DNA from 3 places in the Pseudomonas sp. GW821-FHT02C04 genome. Region 3 is predicted to be linked to each of the others. Evidence: riboswitches for the same ligand, from Rfam matches in the RefSeq annotation. Region 3 holds a riboswitch; each other region holds the start of a gene.
What was found. Region 3 has a riboswitch for cobalamin ahead of AC07VV_RS05655 (CbtB domain-containing protein). Riboswitches for the same ligand answer to the same signal wherever they lie in the genome.
Positions count from the first base shown of each region.

Region 1: it holds a riboswitch for cobalamin, as region 3 does, so the genes downstream of both, AC07VV_RS02650 (TonB-dependent receptor plug domain-containing protein) here and AC07VV_RS05655 (CbtB domain-containing protein) in region 3, are expected to answer to the same signal.
Region 2: it holds a riboswitch for cobalamin, as region 3 does, so the genes downstream of both, cobO (cob(I)yrinic acid a,c-diamide adenosyltransferase) here and AC07VV_RS05655 (CbtB domain-containing protein) in region 3, are expected to answer to the same signal.

Region 1 is NZ_JBWKVT010000001.1:594,125-601,833, forward strand. Features, by position in the region: gene AC07VV_RS02620 (alpha/beta hydrolase family protein) at 1-799, opposite strand, end outside; gene AC07VV_RS02625 (low molecular weight protein tyrosine phosphatase family protein) at 932-1,258, opposite strand; gene AC07VV_RS02630 (hypothetical protein) at 1,255-1,449, opposite strand; gene AC07VV_RS02635 (DUF2059 domain-containing protein) at 1,560-2,033, opposite strand; gene AC07VV_RS02640 (ABC transporter substrate-binding protein) at 2,146-3,057, opposite strand; gene AC07VV_RS02645 ((2Fe-2S) ferredoxin domain-containing protein) at 3,054-3,413, opposite strand; gene AC07VV_RS02650 (TonB-dependent receptor plug domain-containing protein) at 3,413-5,350, opposite strand; cobalamin riboswitch at 5,443-5,648, opposite strand; gene AC07VV_RS02655 (NAD(P)/FAD-dependent oxidoreductase) at 5,723-6,796, opposite strand; gene AC07VV_RS02660 (LysR family transcriptional regulator) at 6,820-7,709, opposite strand, start outside.
Region 2 is NZ_JBWKVT010000003.1:32,562-40,270, reverse strand. Features, by position in the region: gene AC07VV_RS12100 (C40 family peptidase) at 47-664, shown strand; gene AC07VV_RS12095 (C40 family peptidase) at 883-1,419, shown strand; gene AC07VV_RS12090 (PQQ-dependent sugar dehydrogenase) at 1,490-2,803, opposite strand; gene AC07VV_RS12085 (hypothetical protein) at 2,870-3,454, opposite strand; cobalamin riboswitch at 3,621-3,846, shown strand; gene cobO (cob(I)yrinic acid a,c-diamide adenosyltransferase) at 3,928-4,539, shown strand; gene AC07VV_RS12075 (cobyrinic acid a,c-diamide synthase CobB) at 4,536-5,831, shown strand; gene bluB (5,6-dimethylbenzimidazole synthase) at 5,828-6,478, shown strand; gene cbiB (adenosylcobinamide-phosphate synthase CbiB) at 6,475-7,383, shown strand; gene cobD (threonine-phosphate decarboxylase CobD) at 7,376-7,709, shown strand, end outside.
Region 3 is NZ_JBWKVT010000001.1:1,240,680-1,248,388, reverse strand. Features, by position in the region: gene AC07VV_RS05685 (fatty acid cis/trans isomerase) at 1-1,362, shown strand, start outside; gene AC07VV_RS05680 (acyltransferase family protein) at 1,422-2,423, shown strand; gene nfuA (Fe-S biogenesis protein NfuA) at 2,514-3,098, shown strand; gene cobM (precorrin-4 C(11)-methyltransferase) at 3,146-3,892, opposite strand; gene AC07VV_RS05665 (cobalamin biosynthesis protein) at 3,984-4,397, opposite strand; gene AC07VV_RS05660 (CbtA family protein) at 4,394-5,095, opposite strand; gene AC07VV_RS05655 (CbtB domain-containing protein) at 5,107-5,304, opposite strand; cobalamin riboswitch at 5,427-5,648, opposite strand; cobalamin riboswitch at 6,393-6,602, shown strand; gene cobW (cobalamin biosynthesis protein CobW) at 6,702-7,709, shown strand, end outside.

The DNA of each region.
Region 1 (7,709 bases), 650 kb from region 3:
CCAATTGGGCGGGCAGGTCTTCAGACGGCACACCAGCGCCAATCACCAGTGTCGGAACCGGCAACGCGGCGAGGCTTGCGTCGGTCATGCCGCGTGACAGGCCCAGGTCCAGTGAAACGATCGCGCTGACGCGTTTGTCGCTCAAGTCCGCGCCCATCCGGCTCTTTGATTCTGGCGTGTCGGCGACGTTGATCGTCTTGTAGACCGAGCAACTGGCCAGTTTTTGATGGGCTGCGCAGTCCTTCGCAAAGCGCTCGGGATCGAACCGTGAACCGGCGATTTCGAGGGCGGTCCAGCCGCCAAGTGAGTGGCCGGCTACCGCAATTCGACGCATCGAAACGGCACCCGTCTGCTCGGGTCGAGCGGTGACCGCATCGATGACGCGGCTGATGTCGGCAGGTCGTTGCCACAACTGTGCAGCGGCTTGAGGACTGCGATCATGCGTCGTGGTGCCGGGATGGTTGACCGCCGCGACGATGTAACCCTGACGGGCCAGAGCGGTAGCCAGCCACGCCTGGTTGCTCCAGTTCCCTCGGTAACCATGCGAGAGCACCAGTAACGGATGCTCACCGGCAGTCGGCGGTGCATCGCGCACGGCGGATGTCCCGACGAACACAATATCGTCGGCAATCAACTGCGGGGTGGCGGTGGTCTTGGCGGGATACCAGACGACCATCTCCAGCGGACGGTCGCTGTGCGCATCCGGCAGTGTGGCGGTCCGGAAACCAATGGGGTTTTCGTCAGCGTGTGCGTTGGCCGAAAGGCAGATCAGAAGCAGGAGGCCGAAAGCGTTTTTCATTGTTTTTATCTTCCTTGATCAAAGTGAGCAAACGGAACGTTCGCCCAGACGTTCTACTCGACTATGAGATAACCCCGTTCAAACATGAAGGGAATTCCGTTTCATTTGTTTCATTGCCTGGCGACAGAGAGGTCAGTCAGCGAAGTAGGGTTTTACCGTTTCTTCAAGCCGTTCCACCAGCTCAGGATCCATGTAGTGATAGTCATCCGGAATATCCAGCGAGTGAATCCGCTTGTGCTCCAGCAACCGGGCGTATTCGGCCCGCAGACGATTCAGGTGTTTGGTTTCCATCACAAAAATGAAATCGGCCCAGCGAATATCCGCTGGGCCGACGGTTTTGCGTGCATTGGGACTGGTGCCCGCTGAACGGACATTGAAGCCGGGACGACGGCGCCAGACTGCTTCCGCTGTCGGGCTGCGCCATTGGTTACGACTGCAAATGAACAGTAGGTTCGTCACTCTTGATCCAACAATTGGCGGGTGGAGCGAATGGGATAGCTCATGCCGAGTTGGCGAGCCCTGACCAGTTTGGTGGATCGGATGTACATCAACTTCCAGTTCTTTTCCGGCTTGAAAGTTGGCGGACGAACCGCTTTATCACTGCCGTGTTTACGGGCCTGGGTACGTCTCCAGGCGCGGGTTCTGTTCATGGTCTGTCCTCGTGAATACCGGGTTCAGCAGCCGCGGTAATACGAGTTGGCCGTATGGTAAGCGTGAATCGGGAGTACCGAAAGCTGTACGATCCCCTTTTTATACGAATCTAGTTCACATAAGGCTCATTCAGCTTATCCAGCGCCTCGACGATTGCGGTCGTTTGGGCTTTTGCTGCATCGTCCATGACCTGATCAACCACGGCCTGAACTTCCACCACTCTGTCTAACAGTGCGCGACCTTCCTTGGTGCTGGAAAGAATGCTTTCGGTTTCCTCGAGACTCTTGTTGTTGGCACGAATCATCACTTCGAGTTCTTCTTCGTTGAAATGGTCGGCGTAGACATCAATGATCTGGTTTTTGGTCGCTTCCCTATCCAGGTTTTTTGTCACGACTTCGCGAATGGTGTCGGTCGGCAGTGCCCAGTAGTGTGAGTTGAAGAATTCCAACAACACGTTCAGGCGGGACTCGAAGTCGTCGTAGCGAGTGGATTCGACCAGTTCCCGCGCTTTGTCCTTGCTGCCACCGCAAGCAGTCAGAACCACGGCAAGTAACACAGCGAACGATATTGTTCTCAAACCCATGAGCGTCTTTCCTTGATCAATCTGCAGGTATGGATTGGGTGGCATGATTCAGATGCCAGGGGCCAGTGGCCCGGGATTCTATCGGGTCTTCAGAGATTTCTCGCGGTGATGTTCAAGGTAAGGCCCTGAGCCGTTCTGCCAACTCCGACGCCACCCGACCACTGCCCACCGTCGGCAACAGATGCGTGAAGGGAATATCGATCATCCGGTTCTGGCGTACGGCCCGCAAGGTCGACAGCACCGGATCCTGCATCAGCAACTGACGCTTGCGACTGGCCGGCGACCATTGCGCGTCGGCCAGCAGGACCACGTCCGGGTCACTGGTGAGCAGGGTTTCGCGGCTGACGGTCACCCGGTATTGATTGATGTCGGCGAACAGGTTTCGAGCCCCGGCTGCTGCCAGCAGTGTGGTGACGAAACCGCGCCGGCCTTCACTGTCGAGACCGTTGACCTCGCTGTCGAGATAGAACACTGACAGCGGCCTGCCCGGGCGGGTTAAAGCCTTGGCCTTTTCCAGATCGGCATCCATCGCATCGCTCAGTTCCCGAGCGCGCTGTTGTCGGTGCAGCAAGGCGCCGAGGGTCGAGAGGTCGTTGCGGATGTGTTCGAAGTAATCCAGTGAATGTCCGTTGCAGGCCGATTCCAGCAAATACGAAGCCACGCCGTTGCGCCCCAGCCCGCTGCGTGACGTCACGCCGTTGCCAAACGCCGTGGCGAAGCCGCCGACCACGAGATCCGGTTTCTGCGCGTACAGCACTTCGCTCGACGGATAGCGGGGGGAGATCACTGGCACGCCGAAATATTCGGTCTGAGGCGTACCGGTGTCATCCAGATAGGCAACGCCTGCCAGCGTCGGGCCCGCGCCCAACGCCAACACAAGATCGGCCGCATGCTGATTTAGAGCGACAATCCGTGACGGTGGCGTTGCCGGCAGGTGCCAGGTCTCGCCACAATTGCGGTAGTCATCTGCCAGAACCGGAGAAGCGCAGAGCAGGGCGCCCGCCAGAAAACACAGCGTTCTCACGAGCGCTCCTTGATCAACAGATCCTCGACCACTTCGCCGCCCACCAGGTGCACTTCGACCAGCCGCTGCGCATCCGCGTGGCTGCGTACGCCATACCAGCAGGTCTCCGGATACACCGTCATGACCGGCCCCAGGTTGCACGGGAACTGACAGTGCGTGCGGGTCAGCAAAACCCCGCCCGGTGTCTCGATGCGGTCATGCGCCAGCAAGTGTCGACGCAGGGTTTTCCATATCTGCAAGGCGCCGCGCTGGGTGCAGCGCGGGCCGGTGCAGAGGAAGACGTGGCGGGCATGGGCGGGAACATGCGACCAGTCCGGGTGCGTGTCGACGCCGTCGATGGTTTTGATTTCAGCCATCAGAAACGGTACGTGTAGCGCACTTCGGAGGTGAACGGCCGTCCGAGGTTGTCGACGTTGTTCGAACGGCTGGTGACGTAATCGCGGTCGAACAGGTTTTCCACCAGCAGGCTCAGTCGGTGCTGGTGCGCGCCGTCCAGGTAGCGATAAGCATCGGCGTCCACCACGGCGTAATGGCCGTACTCGACCTGTTTCGAGCTGATCACATCGCGAATGTAGCGGATTGCACCCCCGGCGCCCCACATCCGGTCAACCGACTCATAACCGACGCGTGATCGGGCGAAGAAGCTCGGAACGTCGTTGAGCGTGACGCCTGCGCGCGATTCGGTGAGGTTGCGGGTCATGTCCGCCTGCAGGCTCCATTGCTCGTTGAGCGCCAGTTTGGCGTCCGCCTCGAAACCGCGCATCTGGATCTGTCCCTGGCCGTTGACCCACTGGATGTCGTCGAGGGTAATCAGGTCGTCGATCTTGCGTTTGAACAGGGTGACGCTGGCGCTGAACTCGCGATCGAGCAGCAAGCCTTTGTAGTCGAGGCCGAGTTCGGCGTTGCGACTTTTCTCTGGTTTCAGGTTGCGGTTGCCCAACTCGTCGCCCGGTTCGTTGACGAATAGTTGCTCGGCGTTCGGCAGTTTGTAGGCCGTGCCGTACTGGCCGCGCAGTGCCCAGTGTTCATTGAGGTCATACAGCGAAGTGAGCATGCCGACCGTGGCACTGTCGCCGCCGCCCATGGCTTCGTGACGAATACCGATGCTCGGGTGCCAGTCGGGCAGGGCGTCGATCTGCGGGCGCAACTGGGTGTACAGCGCGTGGGCTTCAGCCTTGTCATTGTCGATGATCAGCACATCGTCCTGGCCCTTGAACCATTGGTTGTCTGTACCGAACACCAGCACATGGCCGCCGGGCAATTCAGCCTTGCCTTCGGCCTGCACACCCCAGTCGGTGAAGCCCCAGTAGTCGTTGTGATTGATGGTTCTGGTGCCGCCATTGGCGGTGTTGTTGATGCGCGTGTAGCGGGTGTCCCAGTCGTTGATGTGGCCTTTGACGAAATAGCTCAGGCGCTCGTTGAGGGGCTGTTCGAAGGTCGCCGTGGCGATCTGCTGGACGCGGTCGTTGGTGGTCTTGTGGTTGTCGACCGGCCGGGCGAAGTCGAGGTTGGCGTCGGCGTATTGGTAGAACAATTCCATCCGCGCATCGTCGCCAAAGGACTGAATCGCCTTGCCGCCGAAGGTGGTGACTTCGTAGGCGCGCTTCTTGTTGCTGTCGTTCTTGATGTCGCGATTGCGAAACGGCTGATAGCCATCCGAAACGTTATGACTGACGTAGGCCAGCAAGCCCAGGTCGCCGAAACCGTTGGTGAAGATGTTCTCGACTCGCGCATCCTCGGTGGTGCCGCCGAAGGTATCCACGCCCATGTTCACTTCGCCGGAGGCTTTGCGGCTCTGCGGGCTGCGAGTCACGATGTTGATCACGCCGGACACGGCCTGCGTGCCGAACAGCAGGCTCTGCCCACCTTTGAGCACTTCGATGCGTTCGATGGCGTTGGCCGGCAGGGTGTCCAGATACAGGCCGCCGTACAGGCGATTGTTCAGACGCACGCCGTCGAGCAGGATCAGCGTGTCATCGTTGCGCCCGCCCAGCAGGGAATAGGTGCCGTAGTCGAACGGGCCGTTTTTCGGCGCGACGTACAGGCCGGGAATGAACATCTGCATCACGCGGCTGACATCGGCGCTGGGGCCGGCGCGCTCGATCTGCTCGCGGGTGACGATCTCGACCTTGCTGCCGAACTGTGCCATGTCGGCCACGGTCGTGGACTCCACGGACGGCGCGGACACGATTTGCTGAGTGAGTTCGAGCGGCGCGTCGTCCGCCAGCAACAGGGGGCTGAACAGACAGCCGAGCAACAGGGATGGAGCCGGAGTGTTGAAAGGTCGAATCATTGTCTTCTCGAAAGGATCTTCGCAGAAGAGCATGCAGGAGAAGGCATCGCGCACACGCCGACACCGGCCCATGCCCGCCCACCGCAGGATTTTGCCAAACAGAATTTCAGGCCGGTCTCCGGGCTCGCGCGTATGGACGCCTTCACCTTCCCATGGCCGTCTGGCCACAGTGGTGTGTCGAAAGCATCACGCGCCTACCGTTGCGGGGGCAGCACCGGACTTGTTCGAAAGGAACGTACCGGTTTCCCGTTTCACCCCATGCACGGCGGCATGGGACACCTGAAACAGGGCGGCATCTGAACATTCGGATGACCGCTCGTCAACATGGGCTGCGGATTGCCGTTGCTGATTTCTCGACAACCGCCAGTGTTCTCACGTCTGAAAAAATCGACCGGGACGGCACGCGCTCAACGCGGAGAAGTCCTCTCCTTCGATAATTTCTTCACTGGCCAGACGACCCACAATTGCCGCCAACGTCACGCCGGGATGCATCGTGCAGACGTAGATGTGATTGGCTCCGGGGAGATAGCCGATCACGGGTATGCCGTCCGCAGCAATGGGTCTGAGCCCGACACAGGACGATTCCGGTTCGATGGAAATGATCCCGCTCAATTCGTCCCGGATGGCGGCTGCGGTTCGTAGCGCTATCGCTTCAGGGCGGTTTTCCTGGGCGTCGTCCAGATAATCCTCCGCCGCCAGCAACGTCCCCTCCGAGCCTTGTCTCACTTCCATTTCAGGACTGGAAATCAGCGTGTTCACCCGATCGGGTTGCATCCGGTAGCGGATGAAAATGGCGGGAGAGGCCGCGATTGGAAGGGACAGGTTCAGAACCTGCGTCAGCTGCGTGATACCGGTCCCGGCGGCCAATACAACCACGTCGCTGTCGATGATGCCCTTTGCGGTTTTGATGCCTGTCACCTTGGCATTGCGGGTAGTGAAACCGAGCACCCGGGTTTGCGTAAGCACTTTTGCGCCAAGTGTCCGGGCACCTGCAATCAACGCGTGGGTGACTTGTACGGCGTCCAGCGCACCGGCTTCGGTATCGTAAAAAGCGCTCTGCGGGGGATGCCTGAGATTGGGCTCAAGTTCGAGAATTTGCTGACGAGACAACCGCGTTGTGGAGGGGCGGGGATTGGCGGCTGGCGACTCGGTTTCCGACCCCGCGCCGTATGAAAGGGAACCGGTCCATCGAATCTCCAGTCCGGGCAACTGTGCTTCGAGTCGACGGTATTCCTGAATGGCCGCCCCACGAATTTGCGCGACAGGATCAGGCCCGTTGTGCGAGGTGTTGATCCATGCAAACGAGCGCCCGGTCACGCCGCTTGCGATATCTCCAGCTTCGACCACGGTCACCTCCGCGCCCTTGCAGGCCAGGTGATACGCGACAGAGGCGCCGACGATGCCGGCACCTACGACCACGACACGTTTGACAGTCCTTGTTGCCATTTCAATCTCCATTTTTTATCTGGCTACGCGGTGACCTGTTGCATGAAGCGCTCGATCAACCACCGCGCCGCCGGCCCCGGTGGCACATCGGTGCGATAGATGGCGTCGAAGGTGTATTGCCCGCTGGCGTACTCCGACAAATTCAGTTGTACCAGTCGGCCGCTGTCCAGATCCTCCTGAATCATCGGCTTCGGCATGTTCCCCCAGCCGATGCCCTCGCGCAGCAACATGTGTTTGGCGCCCAGGTCCGCCAGGCGCCAGGTGCGGTTGCTCAGCACGGCGAACTCCTTGTCCTGGGTCAGTCGCGAGCGGTCGGACAGCACCAGTTGCGTGTGCTCGCGCCCGGCACCCGGAACGTTGGTTTCGCCTGAGGCCAGCGGATGATTCGGCGCCGCCACCGGAATCAGCTCGACGCTGCCGATGCCTATTCTTTCGATGCCGTTGATGCCGTCGTTCATCGGCCCGCTGACGCCGACCACCGCGCCGCGATTGATCACCCGTTCGGTCACGGCGCCGAGTGCTTCCATGTGCAGGTGCAAGGCGACGGTGGGGAATTCTTCCCGAAAGGATTTCAGCGCATCCACCACGCGCTCGGCAGGCAGCATCACGTCGAGCACCACATGCACTTCGGCTTCCAGCCCCTGCAACAGGCCTTTGACCTTGGCCCGCAAGCCGTGCACACCGTTGGCGATGGTCCGGGCTTCGGCCAGCACGGTGCGGCCGGCGTCGGTGAGTTGAGGTTTGCGGGTGGTTTCGCGATCGAACAAGGTGACGCCCAATTGCATCTCAAGGTTGGCGATCGAGTAGCTGATCACCGACGTCGCCCGGTGAAGCTTGCGCGCAGCGGCTGCAAAACTGCCGACTTCGACGACAGTCAGGAATACGCGCAGTTGATCGAGTGTCGGTGTGCCTG
Region 2 (7,709 bases), on a different contig from region 3:
GGGCATAGTCTCGGCTTCTTTACAACTATCAGCCACGGTCGTGCCCATGCTAAAGCGCTTCGCACCCCTCGTGCCTCTCGCACTCGTCACCCTGTTGTTCGGTTGCGCTGCTCATTCACCTGTTAATCAAGAGCAGCAACAGGCTAAAAATTCTGCCACCGCCCAGTCTTCCGTTATTTACCAGGAAGAGCTGGACACCGAGAAAGAACTCGCCGCTTTCAACGGCAAGAAGCCTTATCAGCTTCCGGTTCTGGCAGACAGTATTCTTGAACGCGGCATGTCCCTGATCGGTACCCGTTACCGTTTCGGCGGTACCTCTGAAGCCGGGTTCGATTGCAGCGGTTTCATCGGCTATCTGTTCCGCGAAGAAGCCGGCATGAACCTGCCGCGCTCCACCCGCGAAATGATCAACGTGGATGCTCCGCTGGTATCGCGCAGCAACCTTGAGCCGGGTGATCTGCTGTTCTTCGCCACCAATGGTCGTCGCGGTCGTGTAAGCCACGCCGGGATCTACCTGGGCGACAACCAGTTCATCCACTCCAGCAGTCGTCGCAGTGGCGGTGTCCGCATCGACAGCCTGGGTGACAGCTACTGGAGCAAGACCTTCATCGAAGCCAAACGCGCTTTGGCGAACGCTCCAACCGTGGTTACCGCTCGCAAGTAATCACGCCTTGGTCGCCACGCTCGTGGCGACAAGCGGTCCTTCAGGGGCAATAGACTTAAACTTTACAAGGTGAAGTTAAAGTCTTACTTGAAGTTTGCCGCGTAGCCGCTAGAATCCTGATCTATATTGATGGCAAACCGCCTGCGTCCCAACGCAGGCGGTTTTGTTTTCTGTCGAATCGGCAGTAAAAGCCGCAGCCAGATCAGGATGTTCTGCTTATGACGATGCCGGCCCGCCTCGCCCTGATGTTCTTCGCAGCGCTGCTCAGCGCTTGCGCCAGTCGCACTCCGCCGCCAGCCCCCGTGGTTCGCGCGCCGATTGTGTTCGGATCCTCCCAGGCCTTTTCTCCTGCTGCCGAAGACGTGCTGTTCCGCGCGCTCGGGCTGGTGGGCACGCCTTATCGCTGGGGCGGCAACACGCCGGACTCGGGCTTTGATTGCAGTGGCCTGATCGGTTTTGTCTACCGCGATGCCGCCGGCATCAGCCTGCCGCGTTCGACGCGCGAGTTGATCGTCATGCAGGCGCCGAATGTCGGCAAGGAAGGGTTGCAGACCGGCGACCTGATCTTCTTCGCCACCAATGGCGGCTCTCAGGTCAGCCATGCGGGGATTTACGTCGGGGAAGGGCGCTTCGTTCACGCACCGGCCACCGGTGGCACGGTGAAGCTGGACAGCCTGTCGAAGGCGTATTGGCAGAAGGCCTACCTGAGTGCCAAGCGTGTTCTGCAGCCGGAGCATCTGGCGCATAACCCGTAGTCATCCGAAACAATAAAAAACCTGTGGGAGCACATTGGCTCCCACAGGTTTTTTTTGTTTCAGGGTCGGGCTACTTGGCCGCTGACACTCGCCATACCTTGTTCCCCACATCATCTGCCACCAGCAACCCACCTTGCGGGTCGATCACCACGCCGACCGGGCGACCCAAGGCGTTTTCATCTTTATCGAGGAAGCCAGTCAGCACATCCACCGGCGTTCCGCTCGGCTTGCCGGCAGCAAACGGGACGAAGATCACCTTGTAGCCACTGTGCGGCTTGCGATTCCACGAGCCGTGCTGGCCGATGAATGCACCTTCCTTGAATTGCGCTGGCAGCGCGTTGCCCTCGGCGAACGTCAGCCCCAGTGAGGCAGTGTGAGGTCCGACGGCGTAGTCCGGAGCGATGGCCTTGGCCACCATCTCCGGGTTCTGCGGTTCGACGCGCACATCGACATGCTGGCCGTAATAGCTGAACGGCCAGCCATAGAAGCCGCCGTCCTTGACCGAGGTGATGAAGTCCGGCACCAGGTCGCTGCCGATCTCGTCCCGTTCGTTCACCGCTGTCCACAGCGCGCCGCTTTTGGGTTCCCAGGCCAGACCGTTGGGATTGCGAATGCCCGAGGCGAAAATCCGATGGTCGCCGGTCGCGCGGTCCACTTCCCAGATTGCCGCCCGACCTTCTTCCTGATCCAGGCCGTTCTCGCCGACGTTACTGTTCGAGCCGACGGTGACGTACAGCTTGCTGCCGTCCTTGCTGGCGATGACGTTCTTGGTCCAGTGATGGTTGAGCGGGCCACCCGGCAGATCCACGACCTTGATCGGCTGGTTCTTGATCTCGGTTGCGCCGGGTTCGTAGTGAAAACGCAGCAAACGGTCGGTGTCGGCGACGTACAGATCGTTGCCGACCAGGGTCATACCGAACGGAGAATTCAGATTTTGTAGAAATACCGTGCGGGTTTCGGCCACGCCATCGTGATCAGCGTCGCGCAACAGGGTGATGCGATTCGGGCTGGGAACCCCGGCGCCGGCGCGACCCATGACTTTTTTCATCACCCAGCCACGTATGCCTTTGCCGTCGTCCGGTTTTGGCGGGGCATTGGTTTCTGCCACCAGGACATCGCCGTTGGGCAGTACGTAGAGCCAGCGCGGGTGATCGAGATTCTCGGCAAACGCCGCCACTTGAGTGCCCGTCGCTGGCGTCGGTTTTGCGCCGGCCGGCCAGCCGATCGCCGGGGCGATGTTCACCGTCGGGATCAGGGTCTTGTTCGGCTCGGGCAGTTTGGGGGACGGGCCGGTGCCGTCCGAGACTTGCAGGCTGGAGGATTCACCACAGGCGGTGAGCCCTCCGGCGAGTGCGATGACGAAAACGAGGTGGGGCTTGCGCATTACTGATCTTCCCTATGAATGCATTCCTAATCATAGAGAAGTGCGCGAGCCCGATGGTTCCACCCCTCAGCCGCGAGCTTCCTTGAACAGCACGGCAATGCCGGGGTGGTAGTTGCCGGCCTCGCTGCGCAATTTGCGATAGGCGTAGGGGAAATACCAGGCGACGGCGCAGGTGTGTTCCTTTTGCAGGTCGTCGACCATGTCCTGCAGTTCCTCGGGGCTGGCGCTGTGCTGGGCTTTCTGTGGGGCGACGAACAGGCAGCCGAGCTTGAGATCGCTGGCGTAGCTGATGCGCTTGGCGTCGCTGGTGATATCGGCCAGGGCCTGGGTCAGATTCAGGCTGTTGACGCGCGGCCAGCGTTGCGTCGCCTGGATGTACGCGCGATCTTCGGCGCCGGCCAGGAACAGGTCGGCGCGGGCGTTGCGTTCGCCTTCCTCGTTCTGCTTGCGGGTGGCGGTATCGCGCAGGGTGACCAGTTCGGCCATCCACGCGGCGGCGGACAATAGGCCGAGGTTGGCTTTTTCGTCATGCCAGTACGGCGTGTCGTTGTCGCCGCGCACGGCGTTGTAGCGGTCGATACAGTCAAACCAGCGTTCCAGCACCGGGCGCAGGAATTCCAGCCGCGGATTGCTGATGATCATGCCTTGCATGGTGCTCTCCCTTGTTATTGTGATGTGCTCTCTGCAGTCAAAAAACATGGCTCTTTGATATCACTGCTGACAGTGTGGCACAAGATTGGCGTCAGATAATTGATCGACGGCAGTTATTCGCTTTCAGGGGGCCTCTTCATTTGACGCTCCCCCCCCAACCCTCTAACCTTCGCGGCTTGTTTCAGGTGCTCTGTGACCGCTGTCGACAGAGTGAAACAGGGAAGCCGGTGAGGCGGGTCTTCAAGCGAAGAATCCTCACGATCCCGGCGCTGCCCCCGCAACGGTAAATGAGTAAAAGCTGCGTCCGATGCCACTGCTGCAAAGCGGGAAGGCGCGCAGCCAGGCCAAGGCCGCTCATGAGCCCGGAGACCGGCCTGATCCATCCAGCGGCATCACGGTGGGCGATGCCAGGCTTGTTGCCTTCTATTCTTGTGCCTGCCCGCCGTTATCCAGCCTCAACGGAGAGCTCCCCCATGACTGATTCCCCCGAACGCGACGAGCGCCATCTGGCGCGCATGCAGCGCAAAAAAGCCGTGATCGACGAGCGCATCGCCAATTCGCCAGACGAATGCGGCCTGGTGCTGGTGCTGACCGGCAATGGCAAAGGCAAAAGCAGCTCGGCGTTCGGCATGCTCGCCCGCGCCATGGGCCACGGCATGCAGTGCGGCGTGGTGCAGTTCATCAAGGGCCGCAACAGCACCGGGGAGGAGCTGTTCTTCCGCCGCTTCCCCGAGCAGGTACGTTTTCATGTGATGGGCGAAGGTTTCACCTGGGAAACCCAGGACCGCCAGCGCGACATCGCCGCTGCCGAGGCTGCCTGGGAAGTCTCCCGTGAGCTGCTGCGTGATCCGTCGATCGGCCTGGTGGTGCTCGATGAGCTGAACATCGCCCTCAAGCACGGTTACCTCGATCTGGATCAGGTGCTCAGCGATCTGCAGGCCCGTCCGCCGATGCAGCATGTGATCGTCACCGGCCGCGCTGCCAAGCCGGAAATGATCGAGATGGGCGACACCGTCACCGAAATGGGCATGATCAAACACGCCTTCCAGGCCGGTATCAAAGCGCAGAAAGGCGTCGAACTTTGAATCAACCACGTCACTGCCCGGCGGTACTGATCGCCGCGCCGGCCTCCGGCCAGGGCAAGACCACCGTCACCGCCGCGCTGGCCCGTCTGCACCGCAATCAGGGGCGCAAGGTCCGCGTGTTCAAGTGCGGCCCGGACTTTCTTGACCCGATGATCCTAGAGCGCGCCAGCGGTGCGCCGGTCTATCAACTGGATATGTGGATGGTCGGCGAGCAGGAAAGTCGTCGACTGCTGTGGGAAGCCGCCGCTGAAGCCGATCTGATCCTGATCGAAGGCGTGATGGGCTTGTTCGACGGCACGCCGTCGAGCGCCGATCTGGCGCGGCATTTCGGCGTGCCGGTACTCGGCGTGATCGATGGCACGGCCATGGCTCAGACGTTTGGTGCGCTGGCCCTGGGTCTGGCGCGCTATCAGCCGGACCTGCCGTTTGCCGGCGTGCTGGCCAACCGCGTCGGCACGGTACGCCATGCGCAATTGCTGGAAGGCAGTCTCACCGAAGGCCTGCGCTGGTACGGCGCGTTGTCCCGGGAAACCGGGATCGAACTGCCAAGCCGCCATCTCGGTCTGGTGCAGGCCAGCGAACTCAATGATCTCGACGTGCGCCTCGACGCCGCCGCCGAAGCGCTGGCCAGCACCTGCGAGGTAGCGCTGCCACCGGCCGTCGAATTCGCCGCGCCTGAAATCGTGAAGACCGAAAGACTGCTCGAAGGCGTGCGAATTGCCGTCGCCCGGGACGAGGCGTTTGCCTTCACCTATGGCGCCAGTCTTGATCTGTTGCGGGCGATGGGCGCGGAGTTGAGCTTCTTCTCGCCGATCCGCGATACGCAATTGCCCGAGGCCGACAGCTTGTACCTGCCCGGCGGTTATCCGGAATTGCATCACGTTGCCTTGTCGCAGAACGCCTCCATGCTCGACGCGATCCGCGCGCATCACGCCGCCGGCAAACCGTTGCTCGCCGAATGTGGTGGCATGTTGTATTTGCTCGATTCGTTGACCGATGTCGAAGGCACCCGCGCCGGACTGGTCGGTTTGCTCAAGGGTGATGCGGTGATGCAGAAGCGTCTGGCAGCGCTGGCCCTGCAATCCGTCGAACTGCCGGAAGGCTTGCTGCGCGGCCACACTTATCACCATTCCCTGACCACCACCGAACTGACCCCCATCGCCCGCGGCCACAGCCCCAATGGCGGGCGTGGCGCCGAAGCGGTGTATCGGGAAGGGCGGATGACTGCCTCGTACGTGCATTTTTACTTCCCGTCGAATCCGTCGGCGATTGCCACACTGTTGGTACCATGACCGACAACGCCTTCACTGAAACCGAGCGCGAAGCGGTCTATCGCGCCATCGCCGAACGTCGCGACATGCGCCACTTCAGCGGCGGCACGGTCGAGCCTGAATTGCTTCGCCGATTGCTTGAAGCCGCACATCAGGCACCGAGCGTCGGCCTGATGCAGCCGTGGCGCTTCATCCGCATCAGCGACCGCGCGCTGCGTGGCCAGATCCAGAACCTTGTTGAAGAAGAGCGCGTACGCACCGCCGAAGCCCTCGGCGAGCGCAGCGACGAGTTCATGAAGCTCAAGGTCGAAGGCATCAATGACTGTGCCGAAGTGTTGGTCGCAGCCTTGATGGACGATCGCGAGCGACACATTTTCGGCCGTCGCACGCTGCCGGAAATGGACATGGCCTCATTGTCTTGCGCGATCCAGAACCTGTGGCTGGCGGCGCGCGCCGAAGGCCTGGGCATGGGCTGGGTGTCGCTGTTCGAACCGCAGGCGCTGGCCGATCTGCTGAAACTGCCGGCCGGGGCCAAGCCGCTGGCGGTTCTTTGTCTGGGGCCGGTCAAGGAATTCTATCCGGCGCCGATGCTGGTACTCGAAGGGTGGGCGCAGGCGCGTCCGCTCAATGAGCTGCTGTATGAAAATTTCTGGGGAGTGAGTCAATGAGTGTGGCGTTGTTGAGTGTCGCCGCGGTTGCGCTGGACGCGCTGCTGGGTGAACCGAAACGCTGGCATCCGCTGGTGGCGTTCGGCAATTTCGCCGGGCGCATCGAGCAACGTTTCAATAGCGGCGGTCGCGGCTGGCGCAGCCATGGCGTCACCGCGTGGGTGATTGCAGTGCTGCCGCTGACCCTGCTCGCCACGGCATTGTCCTGGGCGCCGTATGTAGGCTGGGTGGTCGAGATTCTCGCGCTGTATTGCGCCCTCGGCATGCGCAGCCTCGGCGAGCACGTCGAGCCGGTGGCCAAGGCCCTGCGCAGCGATGATCTGGAAGAGGCGCGCAAGCGCGTGGGGTATCTGGTCAGCCGTCAGACCAGCGAACTGGACAGCACCGCTGTCGCCCGCGCCGCCACTGAATCGGTGCTGGAGAACGGCAGCGATGCAGTGTTCGCCGCACTGTTCTGGTTTGCCGTGGCCGGTGCGCCGGGCGTGGTGCTCTATCGCCTGAGCAACACGCTCGACGCGATGTGGGGCTATCGCAACGAGCGTTTCGAGCGTTTCGGCTGGGCGGCGGCGAAGATCGACGACGTCCTCAACTACATTCCTGCGCGGCTGGTGGCGTTGACCTACGCGCTGCTGGGCAAGACCCGACTCGCACTGAAATGCTGGAGAACGCAGGCGCCGAAATGGGACAGCCCGAACGCAGGTCCAGTGATGGCCGCCGGCGCAGGTGCGCTGGGTGTCGAGTTGGGCGGGCCGGCGATCTATCACGGCGAGCTGCACGAGCGTCCGCAACTGGGCGAAGGCACGCCAGCCGACGCCGATTCCATCGATCGTGGCTGGCAATTGGTCCAGCGCGGGGTATGGTTATGGCTGCTGATTCTCTGCGTGGGGGCTGAATTCTATGCTTGAGCACGGTGGCCGGCTGCGCAGGGCGGCGCTCGAATACGGCATCGCGGAAGAAGACTGGCTCGACCTGTCCACCGGCCTGGCGCCGTGGCCGTTTCCGGTTCCGGACATTCCGCTGCGGGCCTGGGCGCGTTTGCCGGAAACCGATGACGGTCTGGAGCAGGCGGCGTGCGACTACTACGGCGCCGCGCAAGTGCTGCCGGTGGCCGGTTCGCAGATGGCCATTCAGTTGCTGCCGCGATTGCGTCGCGCTGGCAAGGTCGGCGTGTTGTCGCCGTGTTATGCCGAGCATGCCGAAGCCTGGCGGCGCAGTGGTTACATCGTGCGCG
Region 3 (7,709 bases):
AACTGGCAGGTGCATGCGCTGCCGGGTTACGGGCCGCAGAGCCGCGCGAACCCGTTTGCGACCTTCGAAGCGATTCCGGCGCAGGCGCGTTATCAGTTCATGCTCGATAACGCCGAATACTTCGTGCGTACCTTCATTCGCGGTCCCGTGTGCCGTGGCCAGATCGCAACCGACGTGATCCGCGACAACTTCTGGGCGCTGTTCCAGGCGCCGGAACATGACCTGTACATCACCGATCCGAACTATCGCGGCCAGGCCACGCCGTTGCTGGCCATGCCGGGGCAGAACGACGACGTCGGCAGCGTCCTGAGCCTGTGGCACGACTATCGCAACAAGCGAAACCAGTACGAAGCCTTGCGCCGTGACAGCTACGCCGACCAACCGGCGCCGAGCTGGTCGACCCTGTGGGCGGGCAACGACAATGCGCTGTTGAGCATCTTCCGCCACTTCGACAGCGCTTCGGTGACCAAAGGCCTGATCGGCGAGGTGCCGCAGACCATGTGGCTGTTCGACTATCCGCTGCTGGAACGCACCTACTACCAGTTGGCGGTGAATTTCGATGTGTTCGGTAACGTCTCCCATCAGGCGCAGACCCGGTTGTATTTCGACTTGATCCGCAATGGCGCCGAGCAGAACTTTCTGCGTCTGATGCCGGCCGATTCCCGCGAGGATTACCTCGACGATTGGTATCAGAGCAGCGGCCAGTTCAAGATGTGGTTGGACTATGAGTCCATCGACGACGACAAGCCAACGGCACTGAAACTCGACGGTAAAGACCCGAAACATGACTTCGCCATGCAGTTGCTCGCCCGTTACGGCGACCTCAACGCACGGCCCGATCCGATCAACCGCTGCGTGGATGCCTACTGCTCGCGGCCGAACATCGACCCGGCGCTGCAAAACGCCGAACAGGCCCTGAGCCGTCTGACGGCGCGTCCTGCGGCGGGGCTGAAAGTGATCGATCAGTTGCCGGAAGCGACCATGCTGCGCATCGAAACCCGCAGCGGCAAGCGCGAGGTCTACAGCCTGTTGCGCAACCGCGCCCACAGCAACGTAGCGTTCCTGCTCGGTGAGTCACTGCGCTATCAGCCGGGCCTCGACACCCTGACCATTTATCCGGGTGTGCTGAGCAGCTACCCGAACTTCATGTTCAACATCCCGGCGGATCAGGTGCCGGCGTTTGTCGATGCCATGGAAAGCGCGAAGGATGCGCCGCAGTTCGAGAAAATCGTCGAACGTTGGGGCATTCGCCGCAGCCATCCGCAGTTTTGGTTCTACTTCCACGATCTGAGCCAGTACATCCATGAAACCGACCCGGTGGAAGAGGGCGTGCTGGATATGAACCGGTACGAGAATCTTTGATCGTTTGAACGATGGCCGCTGTCCCAATTCTGTGTAGCACGGGATCGGGAGCGCCATCGATGTTGATTTCAGTGCAGGCCCTGCGAGCGCTCGCTGCGTGGGCGGTGGTCTGCCATCACTTCATGCAGATTTTCTTCGATTTCAAGGCGCGCGGGCCGATAGGGCAACTGTTCATCGACAAGGGCGCGGTGGGCGTCGATATCTTTTTCGTGATCAGCGGGCTGGTGATTTTCCTGTCCACCGAAGGCAAGGCGCTGCTGCCGGCGCGGTTTCTGCTGTATCGATTGTTTCGCATCCTGCCGGCCTATTGGCTGTACACGCTGTTGATGGCATTGCTGGTGGTGTTCGCCCGGCCGTTGCTGCCGGATCAGGTGCTCGATTGGCCTCATCTATTGCTGTCGTTGCTGTTCATTCCCAGCGAAAATCCTGGCGGCTATGGGTTCTATCCAACGCTGAACGTTGGCTGGACCCTCAACTACGAGATGCTGTTTTACCTGTTGTTTGCATGGACTTTGTTGTTCCGCCTGCGCATGCGGTTATTGGTGGTCGCAGCACTGCTGTTTGCCGTGTCTCAGGCGTGGACCGGGTTTGGCTGGGTCAGTGAGTTCTACCGTTCGGATATCGTTTACGAGTTTCTGCTCGGGATTGGCATCGGCATGCTGTATCACCGTGGCTGGATCAGCCAGGGTTGCTGGCTGCCGCTGATGGCCATCGGCGCGGCGCTACTGGCGATCTATCACTTGCCACCATCGCCCCGATTACTGAACTGGGGCGTTCCGAGCGCGTTGCTGGTCATGGCGTGTATGGCGCTGGAGCGCTATGTCGAGCGCAATCAGGTGCTCAAGTTGCTGGGTGACTGTTCCTACTCGGTTTATCTGATGCACGTTCTGGTGTTGTCCGCCGGCGGGTTTCTGGCCCGGCGCTACGCAATCAACCCGTATCTGATGTTTGTCCTGTGCGCGGTGGCGATCGGCGTGGGTTCGTGGCTGAGTTACGAATGGGTGGAGAGGCGCAGTTATCAATGGCTTAGGGCGCGAATCGACGGCAAACTCGCGGATTAGGCGATTGCGAACTATTCCTACGTAAATACTGGGACTTTGTGCCGCGCGCCGATTGGCGTAAACTCCGCTTCAAGCCTGCGAGGAGTTTCCATGACCGCTATTACCATTACCGACGCCGCCCATGATTACCTGGCCGATCTGCTGTCCAAGCAGAACACCCCGGGTATCGGCATCCGCGTCTTCATCACCCAGCCTGGCACCCAGTACGCCGAAACCTGCATTGCCTATTGCAAGCCGGGCGAAGAGAAACCTGAAGACACTGCGCTGGGGCTGAAAAGCTTCACTGCCTACATCGACTCGTTCAGCGAAGCGTTCCTCGACGATGCTGTCGTCGACTACGCCACCGACCGCATGGGCGGCCAACTGACCATCAAGGCGCCGAACGCCAAAGTACCGATGGTCAACGCCGACAGCCCGGTCAATGAGCGCATCAACTATTACCTGCAGACCGAAATCAACCCGGGGCTGGCTAGCCACGGCGGTCAGGTCAGTCTGATCGATGTCGTTGAAGACGGCATTGCCGTGCTGCAGTTCGGCGGCGGTTGCCAGGGCTGCGGCCAGGCGGACGTCACCCTGAAGGAAGGTATCGAGCGCACCTTGCTCGAGCGCATTCCGGAGCTCAAGGGCGTTCGTGACGTGACCGACCACACGCAGAAAGAAAACGCCTACTACTAAGGCGTTCGCTGCGGCATAAAAAACGGCGCCCCGTGAGCGCCGTTTTTTTATGGTCGATACAAGTGCGCATGCCCCGCGCGATACAGCGACGACTCACTGAAGTGATCGCTGCCCAACACCCGCCCGACCAGAATCAGTGCCGTACGCCGAAATCCCTTGGCGGCCACCTTCGCGGCAATATCCTCCAGCGTCCCCACCACCCAGTCCTGATCCGGCCACGTCGCCCGGTGGATCACCGCGATCGGGCAGTCCGCGCCGTAATGCGGCAGCAGCTCGACGAGGATTTTCTCCAGATGATTGACCCCCAGATGAATCGCCATGGTCGCCCCGTGCTGTGCCAGATTGCCCAGTTCCTCGCCGGCGGGCATCGCGGTCTTGTCCGCATAGCGGGTCAGGATCACGCTTTGCGAGATGTCCGGCAGGGTCAGTTCTGCGCCCAGTAGCGCGGCGCATGCGGCGGTGGCAGTTACACCGGGGATGATCTCGAACGGGATATCCAGCTCGCGCAGATAACGGATTTGCTCACCGATGGCGCCATACAGGGTCGGATCACCCGAATGCACGCGCGCCACGTCCTGGCCTTTGGCGTGGGCAGTCTTGATCAGATCGATGATCTGTTCCAGATGCAGTTCGGCGCTGTTGACCACGGTTTCAGCCGAATGACCGTCCAGCACCGCCGCTGGCACCAGCGAACCTGCATAGATGATCACCGGGCAGCTGCGGATCAGCCGCTGGCCTTTGACAGTGATCAATTCCGGGTCGCCGGGGCCGGCGCCGATGAAGTAAACGGTCATCGTTGGATCCTGTGAAAGTAGGGCAGGTCGAGGCTTCAAGAGCACTTCAGATGAAGAATGCTCATGATCGAAAGCGGGGATTATCGGGAATTTACGCCGCGCCGGCCAATGCCAGGGTTGCCTGGGCGTATTTTTGTCTGGAAATCAGCAGTTTTGCCGGGGCCTGGATCAGTTGTTCGGCGAGCGCCAGCGCGGCACTTTCCGCTACGCCATAGCAACCGGTGCGTTCGAAGGCGATCTGTGAATGATGACTCAAACGTTGCTGATAACTGGCCAGTTCTTCGCTGCTGAAATACAGCAACGGCAGCGCCAGTTGGGCGGCGAGTTCCTGCAAACCGGGTTCATCGCGCTTGAGGTCGATGCTGGCGAGCGCCTTGACCTTCTCGAGGTCAATTCGATGCGCCTGCAAGGCCTGGTCAAGCAATGCGCGCAGCGTGCTGGCCGGGCAGCCGCGCTGGCAGCCCAGGCCGACCACGAAGGTCGGCGCTGCGCTGTCATCGGTCATGCGTGGTACTGACCTTCGCTTTTGCGGCGGAACAACCAGGCGCTGATCAGGCCCAGGGCCAGCCAGAACGCCACGTTGGTCAGCTGCGAAGCGATTTTGAACTGAGCTTCCAGTGCTTCCGGAGCGAGCATCGAGTGCACTTCCGGTTGCGGGGCGCCGATCACGTGCGGAACAGCGAGGATCGCCACGCCGAGGATCTTCAGCAGCCAGTTGCCACCGAACGCGATCAACGCCAGGCCGACAGCGGTCGACGCGGCAGTGCCGATCCACCACATCTGACGCGACGCCAGGTCTGCGGCAGCGGTGCCCGGCAGCTCAGGCGGCAGACCCAGTGTCGGGGCGAGCACGAAAGTCGCGTAACCCGCCAGACCCCAGAGCAGGCCTTGCGAGGTCTTGGTCGGTGCACGCAGGGTGTACAGACCGGCCAGCATCAGGGCAAAACCCACGGCCACGACCAGATTGCCGCCGGTTGTAGAAACCACGCGCTGCCAGCCGTTTTCCGGCTCCCAGGCTTCGGCATCGTGGGTGTGGGCGGCGGTGCCGGCGGCGTGTTCGTGAACGGCGGCAACCGGCTCGGCTTTCTCGAAGGTCTCTGCCTGAAGAATCAGCGGCGACACCCAGAAGCTTTGCAGCAACGTCAGGAGCAGGGCGGCCAGAAGGCCGGTGAAACCTGCGGTCTGCGCAATACGCTTGATCATGTCGTCAGGTCTCAGTGGCACGGGAACGCGGCGCTGTGGCGGGTATCGTGAGCGGCGTTGTGAACCGCTTCGATGTGCGAGAAACCGGCGAAGTAGACCAGGCTGGCACCCAGGATCGACGCGAAGATCGCAGCGGTCAGGCGTTGGCTCAGGGTGGTGGTGCTGGAGATTTTGTCCGTGTTGCTGCCGGTGCTGCTGATGATCGACATGGCGCTTCCCTCTGGAGTGTCAGCGGGTGAACGGTGCGCATGAAAACCCCTGCGAGTCGGGCACGCAGAGGTTCGAACAGCGCCCGCCCACCGCGGGTTTGTTATGTTCAGTGACGCAAGATGCGCACTGTGTGTTGCGGGCCGGTCTCCGGGCTCACGAGGGGTTGGCGTCAGGCCGACCTGCAAGCGTCACCTTCCCATGCCCTTGGGCACAGTGGATCTGACGCTTCGCTCGCTTACCGTTGCGGGGGCAGCACCGGACTGACATGGCTTTAGAGTAAAGCACATGATTCACCGGTTTCCCGTTTCACCCTGTGAAGGGCACCCGTAACAAGTTGTGTAGGAGACCATGGGTTGGGGAATTTAGTCAATTTTGTGGGCATATCCGTTTTTGTGGGCATATCCGTTGCTGCGGTTATGGCCACTTAGGGTTCCGCCCTTACGGCGGGTCACTTTTTCCAAACGCCGAAAAAGTAACCAAAAAGGCTTTACCCTGACGTTCGGCCCCTCGCTGAGGCTCGGGGTTCCTTCGCTCCGGGATTGATCCGGGGGCATCGCCTACGGTTTGCTTCGCTGCACCTCCTCTCGATGTGTTTGGCTTCGCCAAACGGTCGCTGCGCTCCCACCCCCGGATCAATCCCTCCACTCAGCCTGCCGACGGGCCTTGAGATCAAAAGCTTTACTCGAGCTAACGCTCATCGTGGTGAGTGGTGAGTGGTGAGGGGGCTCTTGATCGGGCTTTGCTCTGGCTTTGGCTTTTGATTTTTTGCCCCTTCGGCAGGCCGAGCGGAGGTGTTCATCAGGGGGTAGGCGCGCAGCGCCGTGCGGCGAAGCCGCATACATCGAGAGGAGGTGCAGCGAAGCAAACCGTAGGCGATGCCCCCTGATGGACACCGTAGCGAGGGAACACTGAGCCTCAGCGAAGTGCCGTACGCCGGGGCCAAGACTTTTTGGTTACTTTTGAGGCGTTTGTCAAAAGTGACCCGCCGTAAGGGCGGAACCCTAGGAAGCCGTTACCGCAGCAACGGATATGCTCACAAATCCAAAAATCAAAAAACAACGGCCATTGACCCATCCCAATACCCTGCGTAGCCTTGCGCTTTCGAGGTTCTTCGGCCCACGCCGAAGCTAAGAAGGGAACGCGGTCCAAGCCGCGGCTGCCCCCGCAACTGTGAACGGTGCTGTTCGCTGCCACGCCACTGCCAACTCAATCCAGAGCCAGCGGGAAGGCGCAGCGAATACCGGGCCAAGGCCCGAACACCGTCAGCCAGGAGACCTGCCTCGTCACAGATTCTCACTTTCAACCGGGCGGGGTGATCCGGTGGCGAACTCTCCAGGCACGCACCCGCGTTGCCGGTCTCGTCCCGTATGCCCGCCACCTTGCCAAAGGGCATCCGATGAAAACACTGGCCAAACTCCCCGTCACCATCGTCACCGGTTTCCTCGGCTCGGGTAAAACCACCTTGCTGCGGCACATGCTCGACAACGCTCAGGGTCGCCGCATCGCGGTGATCGTCAACGAGTTTGGCGAGCTGGGCATCGACGGTGAAATCCTCAAGCAGTGCACCATCGGCTGCACCGAAGAAGAAGCCACCGGTCGCGTCTACGAACTGGCCAACGGCTGCCTGTGCTGCACCGTTCAGGAAGAGTTCTTCCCGGTGATGCGCGAACTGGTGGCCCGTCGCGGTGACCTCGACCACATCCTCATCGAAACTTCGGGCCTGGCTCTGCCAAAACCGCTGGTGCAAGCCTTCCAGTGGCCGGAAATCCGTAGTGCCTGCACCGTTGACGCGGTGATCACCGTGGTCGACAGCCCGGCCGTGGCCGCCGGCACCTTCGCCGCGTTCCCGGATCAGGTCGATGCCCAGCGCAAGCTCGATCCGAACCTGGACCACGAATCGCCACTGCACGAGCTGTTCGCCGACCAACTGGCCAGCGCCGACCTGGTGATCCTCAACAAGGCCGACCAGACCAGCCCTGAAGACCTCGCTCGCGTGCGTCTGGAAGTCGCCGAGGAGCTGCCGCCAGCGGTGAAAATCATCGAAGCCAGCAACGGTCGCCTGCCGCTGGACGTGCTGATCGGCCTCGGTGCCGGTTCCGAAGAGCACATCGACAGCCGTCACAGCCATCACGATCACCACCACGGTGAAGGCGATGACGATCACGACGACCACGATCACGATGCTTTCGACTCAATCTCCATCGAACTGCCGCAAGCTGACGAAAGCCTGCTGCTCGACGCGCTGACGCAACTGGTGGTTCAGCACGGCATCCTACGGGTCAAAGGCTTCGCGGCGATCCCGAACAAGCCGATGCGCTTGCTGATCCAGGGCGTGGGCACGCGTTTCGACAAGCATTTCGACCGTCAATGGGGCGCCGATGAGGCACGTGTGACGCGTCTGGTG